3 regions of the Cellulomonas sp. KRMCY2 genome follow, and region 2 is predicted to be linked to each of the others. Evidence: predicted binding sites of a transcription regulator. Region 2 holds the regulator's gene; each other region holds the start of a gene.
What was found. The regulator HrcA, encoded in region 2, represses chaperone genes, less so after heat shock. The targets are predictions, from matches to a motif close to TTNGCACTCGNNNNNNNCGAGTGCNAA.

Region 1: the regulator HrcA is predicted to act here: its motif matches at 1,041-1,067, upstream of K415_RS0114235 (Hsp20/alpha crystallin family protein).
Region 3: the regulator HrcA is predicted to act here: its motif matches at 968-994, upstream of groES (co-chaperone GroES).

The regions. Positions count from the first base shown of each region.
Region 1 covers NZ_JAGF01000001.1:3,016,241-3,018,502, reverse strand. The annotation lists gene K415_RS0114240 (MalY/PatB family protein) at 1-443, shown strand, start outside; gene K415_RS0114235 (Hsp20/alpha crystallin family protein) at 465-944, opposite strand; gene adhE (bifunctional acetaldehyde-CoA/alcohol dehydrogenase) at 1,230-2,262, shown strand, end outside.
Region 2 covers NZ_JAGF01000001.1:3,217,677-3,219,938, reverse strand. The annotation lists gene dnaJ (molecular chaperone DnaJ) at 1-850, opposite strand, end outside; gene hrcA (heat-inducible transcriptional repressor HrcA) at 897-1,916, opposite strand; gene K415_RS0115135 (DUF3097 domain-containing protein) at 2,088-2,262, shown strand, end outside.
Region 3 covers NZ_JAGF01000001.1:2,172,031-2,174,292, forward strand. The annotation lists gene K415_RS0110545 (class I SAM-dependent methyltransferase) at 1-905, opposite strand, end outside; gene groES (co-chaperone GroES) at 1,123-1,419, shown strand; gene K415_RS0110555 (WhiB family transcriptional regulator) at 1,495-1,785, opposite strand; gene K415_RS21745 (MerR family transcriptional regulator) at 2,029-2,262, shown strand, end outside.

The sequences.
Region 1 (2,262 bases), 200 kb from region 2:
TGAGCAACGACGCGGACGAGGCGAGATGGGCGTCGTTCGACATGCTCGCGACGCATGGCGCCTCGACGCTCGGCGTGGTCGCCAACACAGCGGCGTACCGCGACGGCCGGCCCTGGCTCGGCGCGCTCGTCGAGCACCTCGACGGCAACCGTGCCGCGCTGGCCGACGTCCTGGCCGAGCGGGCACCACAGATCGGTCACGTCCCGCCGGAGGGCACCTACCTGGCCTGGCTCGACCTGCGGGCGGCACTGGCGGCGTCGCCCGACGCGCCGCACGACCACCTCGCGCGATGGATCGGCGAACGCACCGGGGTGGCGCTGACCGACGGCGCGGCCTGCGGTCGGGCCGGGCGGGGCTTCGTCCGGTTCAACCTCGCGATGCCCCGCCCGCTGGTGGTCGAGGCCGGACGGCGGATCGCCGCCTGCCTCGACCCTTCAGCCTGACCTCCGGTCGCGACGGCCTGGTCAGGTCGTCGGCTGCTCACCCAGCGCCGGTGCCGGCGTGCCGGCCGAGCCGATCACGGTCCGGGACGGCGCGTGCTGGATCTCGATCCGCCGCGGCTTGGCCTCCTCGGCGACCGGGATCGTCAAGGTCAGGACGCCATCGGCGTAGCTGGCCTCGATCACGTCGAGAGCGAGGCCTCGGCCCAGCGTCAGCTGCCGGACGTAGGTGCCGGACGGCCGCTCGCGCGCCAGCCACTGGACGTCCGCGTCGGTGTGTGCCGTCCGCTCCGCCCTGATCGTCAGGGTGCGGTCCTCCACGTTGACGTCGACGCTGCCCGGGTCCGCGCCCGGCAGGTCGATGTGCAGCACGTAGTGGTCGCCGGACCGGTACAGGTCCATCGGCATCCCGGGCAGAGCCGGTGTCGCTGCCTGCCGGACGGACCCGAGGATCTCGTCCATCCAGCGCGCGGTGTCGGCGAACGGGTCGTAACGGGTAGCCACGCAGATCACCTCCCACAAGGTGCCCCGGACCCTCCGGGGCACGGCGTCAGCCCGGGCGGAGGGACTGCCTCCGCACCAGGCGGCTACACTCCTTTCTTAGCACTCTGCTACCGAGAGTGCCAGCCCCCGACGGTGTCCAGAGCCCAGCCGGGAGCACAGCCACCGCGATTCGTGGCACCGCCACCCAAGGACCTTTGGCACGCGATCCGGACACGTCAGCCACCTACCGTCGTAGGTGGGTCAAGGGCGATCCCCTCCATCACCGACCATGACCGGGAGATCCCCGTGAGCGCACGAACCGTCCGTACGAAGACCCCCGAGACCGCGACCGTCGCCGAGCGGGTGACCCCGGCAACGCCGTCCTCAGCGATCGACGCACTGGTCGCCGGCGCGACGAAGGCGCTGGCCGCCTACGCGTCCTTCACCCAGGAGGACGTCGACCACATCGTCAAGAAGGCGTCCGTCGCGGCGCTGAACCAGCACGGTCAGCTCGCCAAGCTCGCGGTCGCCGAGACCCACCGCGGCGTGTTCGAGGACAAGGCCGTCAAGAACATCTTCGCGTGCGAGCACGTGACGAACTCGATGCGCGACCTCAAGACCGTCGGCATCATCGCCCGGGACGACCTGCACGGCATCATCGAGATCGCCGAGCCGGTCGGCGTGATCTGTGGCGTGACGCCGGTGACCAACCCGACGTCGACAGCGATCTTCAAGTCCTTGATCGCCCTCAAGACCCGCAACCCGATCATCTTCGCGTTCCACCCCTCGGCCCAGCAGAGCTCGGTGGCCGCAGCGAAGATCGTCCGCGACGCAGCCATCGCAGCGGGCGCCCCCGAGCACTGCATCCAGTGGGTCGGTGCGCCGTCGATCGGTGCGACCAACGAGCTGATGAACCACCCCGGCGTCGCGCTGATCCTGGCGACCGGCGGCAACGCGATGGTCAAGGCCGCGTACTCCTGCGGCAAGCCCGCCCTCGGCGTCGGTGCGGGGAACGTCCCGGCCTACATCGAGAAGACCGCGAAGCTCAAGCGCGCGGTCAACGACGTGACGCTCTCGAAGGCCTTCGACAACGGCATGGTCTGCGCGTCCGAGCAGGCCGTGATCCTCGACACCGAGATCTACGACGCGGCGATGGCCGAGTTCGACCGCCTGCACGCCTACCGCTGCAGCCCGACCGAGAAGGCCCAGCTCGAGGAGTTCATCTTCGGCGTCACGGCCGAGTCCGCGAACTGCGCCGGTGCCAAGCTGAACGCCTCGGTTGTCGGGCAGAGCCCGCAGTGGATCGCCGAGCACGCGGGCTTCTCCGTCCCCGCCGACA
Region 2 (2,262 bases):
CGAGGGTGCCGAGGGCGGCCGCGGTCATCGGGATCTCGAGCGTGCAGTGCAGGTCGTCGCCCCGCCGCACGAAGATCTCGTGGTTGCGCTCGCGGACCTCGAGGTAGACGTCGCCGGCCGGGCCGCCGGCCGGGCCGACCTCGCCCTGTCCGGTGAGCTTGATCCGGGTCCCGGTGTCGACGCCCGCCGGTACGTCGACGCTCAACGTCCGCCGGCTGCGGACCCGGCCCTCGCCGGAGCACTCGGGGCACGGCTCGGGGATGACCGTGCCGAAGCCGTGGCACGCGGCGCACGGGCTCGAGGTCATGACCTGGCCCAGGAAGGAGCGCGCGACCCGCTGGACGACGCCGCGCCCGCCGCAGACGTCACACGTGCGCGGCGACGTCCCGGGGCGGCAGCAGCTGCCCTGGCACGTACCGCACACCACAGCCGTGTCGACCTGCACGTCGCGGTGGACGCCGAAGGCCGCCTCGGCCAGGTCGAGGTCGAGCCGGACGAGCGCGTCCTGGCCGCGTCGGGCACGGGGCACCGGACCGCGCTGGGCGCCACCACCCTGGCCGGCACCGAAGAAGGTCTCGAAGATGTCCTGGAAGCCGAAGCCCGCGCCGAACCCGCCCGCAGCGCCGCCGCCCGGCGCGGTCGGGTCGACCCCGCGGTCGTACATCTGGCGCTTCTCGGGGTTCGACAGCACCTCGTAGGCGCGCGAGACGTCCTTGAAGCGGTCCTCGGCACCGTCGCCCGACGCGACGTCCGGGTGGTGCTCGCGGGCGCGCTTGCGGTACGCCTTCTTGATCTCGTCCTGCGTGGCGTCATGGCTCACGCCGAGGATGTCGTAGAAGTTGCTGCTCACTGATCACTCTCTGCGGTGGCGTACGGGCTGCGGTCTGCGGTGCGGGTCATCCGGCCAGGATCCTGGACAGGTACCGGGCGACCGCCCGGACCGAGGCGATCGTCCCGGCGTAGTCCATCCGGGTGGGTCCGAGCGAACCGATGCGGGCGACCGGCTCGCTCTGCGATCCGTAGCCCGCCGCGACGAACGACGTCTCGGCGAGTCCGGCGTGCTGGTTCTCCCGGCCGATCCGGACCGTGAAGCCGGCCGAGTCCTCGGCCATCTCCGACAGCAGGCGAAGCAGGACGACCTGCTCCTCGAGCGCCTCGAGGACCGGACGGATGGTCTGGGTGAAGTCCGTCCCGCTCCGGGCGAGGTTCGCGGTCCCGGCCAGCACGATGCGCTCCTCGGTGGCCTCCGCGAGCGTGTCCTCGACCACGTGCACGACGCGCTGGACCAGCGGTTGGTCCACGACGGCGAACCCGGTGGCCATCTCCTCGAGCGGCTCGGGCAGGTCGATCAGGCGCCGGCCCGCGACTGTCGCGTTGAGCCGCGCGCGGAGCTCCGGGACGATGTGGTCGGGCACCGGGTCGTCGAGCTCGAGGACACGCTGCTCGACCCGGCCGTTGTCCGTGATGATCACCACGAGCAGCCGGGTCTCACCGACGGGCACGAGCTCGAGGTGGCGCAGCGCCGACCGGCGCAGCGACGGGTACTGCACGACGGCGACCTGCTGGGTGAGCTGGGCGAGCAGGCGAACGGCTCGGTCCACGACGTCGTCGAGGTCGACAGCGTCCTCCAGGAAGACCTGGATCGCCTTGCGCTCCGGCGCGGACAACGGCTTGATCGTCGAGAGCTTGTCGACGAAGAGGCGATAGCCCCTGTCGGTCGGGACGCGCCCGGCCGAGGTGTGCGGCTGGGCGATGTACCCGGCCTCCTCGAGCGCTGCCATGTCGTTGCGGATCGTCGCGGGTGAGACGCCGAGCCCGTGCCGCTCCACGAGGACGCGTGAACCGACCGGCTCGTGGGTCTGGACGTAGTCCTCGACGATCGCGCGCAGGACATCGAGCCGTCGGTCGTCGCTCATGGCACCTCCTGTCCGGCGATGGGGTCCTCGTCCACGGACGTAGCACTCCGGGGATCCGAGTGCTAATCCTACCCGTGCCTGGCGCGGCGCCCCAGATGTGCGCGACGACCGCTGGCATCATCGGGGCGCGACGAAGGGCCGACGACGGGCCGACGAAGGGCAGGACGGCGGATGAGCCAGGACAGATACGGCAACGACGTGCTGCGCGACCCGGGCGGCCACCGACCACGGCACCCCACGTCACGACCGCAGGTCGCGCAGGACGGGCTGGTCGTCGAGGAGGTCACCACCGGCTGGGTCGGGGCCGTCGTGCGGGTCGAGAAGTCCGGCGGCATGCACGTCGTCG
Region 3 (2,262 bases), 1.0 Mb from region 2:
CGTCCGCGCACCTGCTCGGCGACCAGCGCGACCAGGCCGGACCTGATCACGGCGCCGTCCGGCTCGTACAGGTAGCCGCCGACGGGCCCGACCTCAGGTGCCACGAGCCCGCCGGCCGGCTCGCGCAACGTCGTCGCGTGGCTCCCGCGCAGCACGAGGGCGCTGCGTCCGGGGCCGTCCGGTGCGAGCGGGCCGAACCAGAGGCCGGCCTCGACGACGTCGCCGTCCGCGCTGACCCACTGGGCCTCGGCGTCGGCCGGGACGGCCGTGTGCGCGATGGCCGGCCCGACCTTGACGCCGAGCGCCGGGACGGTCGAGCGCACCGCCAGGACGTCGTCCAGCGGGGGGCTGTACGCCGACGGGTCATGCCGCCGGCGCCCCCCGGTCGTACGGCGTGCAGGGTCGGCGAAGACCCCGTCGACGCCCTCGGCCAGGAGGTCGAGGGTGAGGCCGTCGGCGTGCCGGACCTCGGCCTCGGGGAAGTGCCGCAGGTTGACCGTCGCGATCGCCGCAGTGAGCTCGTCGAGGTCGACGGCGAGGACCGCGACGCCGAGGGCAGCGAACGCCATCGAGTCCCCGCCGATGCCGCACGTCAGGTCGGCCACCCGGGTGCAGCCTGCGGCGGTGTACCGCTGCGCGTGGCGGGCGCCGACGTTGAGCCGGGTCGCCTGCTCGAGGCCGGCGGCGGTGAAGAGCATGCCGTCGGCGAAGTCGTCGAACTTCTCCCGTGCCCTGGAGCGCAGCCTCGACTGGGTCAGCGCGGCAGCCACCAGGACGGCATCGACGCCTTCGCGCTGGAGGCGCTCGGACAGCACCATCGCCAGGCGCTCGTCGTAGCGCGGCAGTGCACCGAGGAGCGCCCACCCCTCAGGGCTCAGCAGCAGGCTCAGGGCGGCAGGGTCCACGAGGCCGATCCTTGCACGCCCCGTCCGCCAGGGGCCGCCCGGGCCGCCGGTGGTGCGGGCGACTGGCACTCGTGTTGACCGAGTGCTAACGCGGCAATAGATTGCTACCAGCCGCATCGGACAGCAATCGGGCTGACCGGCACCCGCGACGACGGGCAGCCCAGGTCCGCGGCCATGATCATCATCCGTTCCCACGAATGCGAAGGGGAGGTCCGCTGTGTCGGTCTCCATCAAGCCGCTCGAGGACCGGGTCGTTGTCCGCACGCTCGAAGCAGAGCAGACGACGGCTTCCGGTCTTGTCATCCCGGACACCGCCAAGGAGAAGCCCCAGGAGGGCGAGGTCCTGGCAGTCGGTCCCGGCCGCGTCGACGACAACGGCCAGCGCGTCCCGCTGGACGTCGCAGTCGGCGACACGGTCATCTACAGCAAGTACGGCGGCACCGAGGTCAAGTACGCCGGTGAGGAGTACCTGATCCTCTCGGCGCGCGACATCCTCGCCGTCGTCGTGAAGTGAGCTCGGCCAGCTCCTGAGCTGCGCACGACGAAGCCCCGCACCGGACATCCGGTGCGGGGCTTCGTCGTGCGTCGTTCAGCCGGCCTTGCGCAGGCGCCCGGCAAGCTGCGCGGTGCGCTCCTCCTCGGACAGCCCGCCCCACACGCCGTACGGCTCGCGCACGGCGAGGGAGTGCTCGCGGCACATCTCGATCACGGGGCACGTGGCGCAGATGGCCTTGGCGGCCTCCGCGCGGCGACGACGGGCCGAGCCGCGTTCGCCCTCCGGGTGGAAGAAGAGGGCCGGGTCTGCCTCGCGGCACAGGCCCTCGTACTGCCACTCCCACAGGTCCATCACCGGACCGGGCAGTCGCGAGATCTCCGTCATGGGTCCTCCTGGGTCGGACCGGCGGCTGCCGGTCGCTCTCGGTGATCGATGGCGGGGTACGCCTGGGCGATCGGTCGTCATCTGGTCGATGCGCTGTCTCCAACCTAGAACCGCGTCACAAGTTGGTCAACCCCCTTGGTCATGGTTATTCGCGCTGAAGCGTCTCGCGAAGCGAAATGACAACCGTGTGCTCATCAGCGCGTGCGGTGGCGGATCGCGCCGTGGGCTGTGCACAATCGCTTCATGGTCCCGACGAGCTCCGACGCCGCGGAGCCGTCGCGCGAGGTCCCCGCCGCAGACGAGCCCGCCGCCCGCAGCCACGGCGCATCCGCAGGGACCGCAGTGCGCGGTGCCAAGGCCGAGGGCCCTGCCCTGACCGTCGCAGCGGTCGCCCGGCGGCTCGGTGTCGCACCCGCCACGCTGCGGACCTGGGACCGCCGCTACGGGCTCGGTCCGTCGCAGCACATGGCGGGCTCG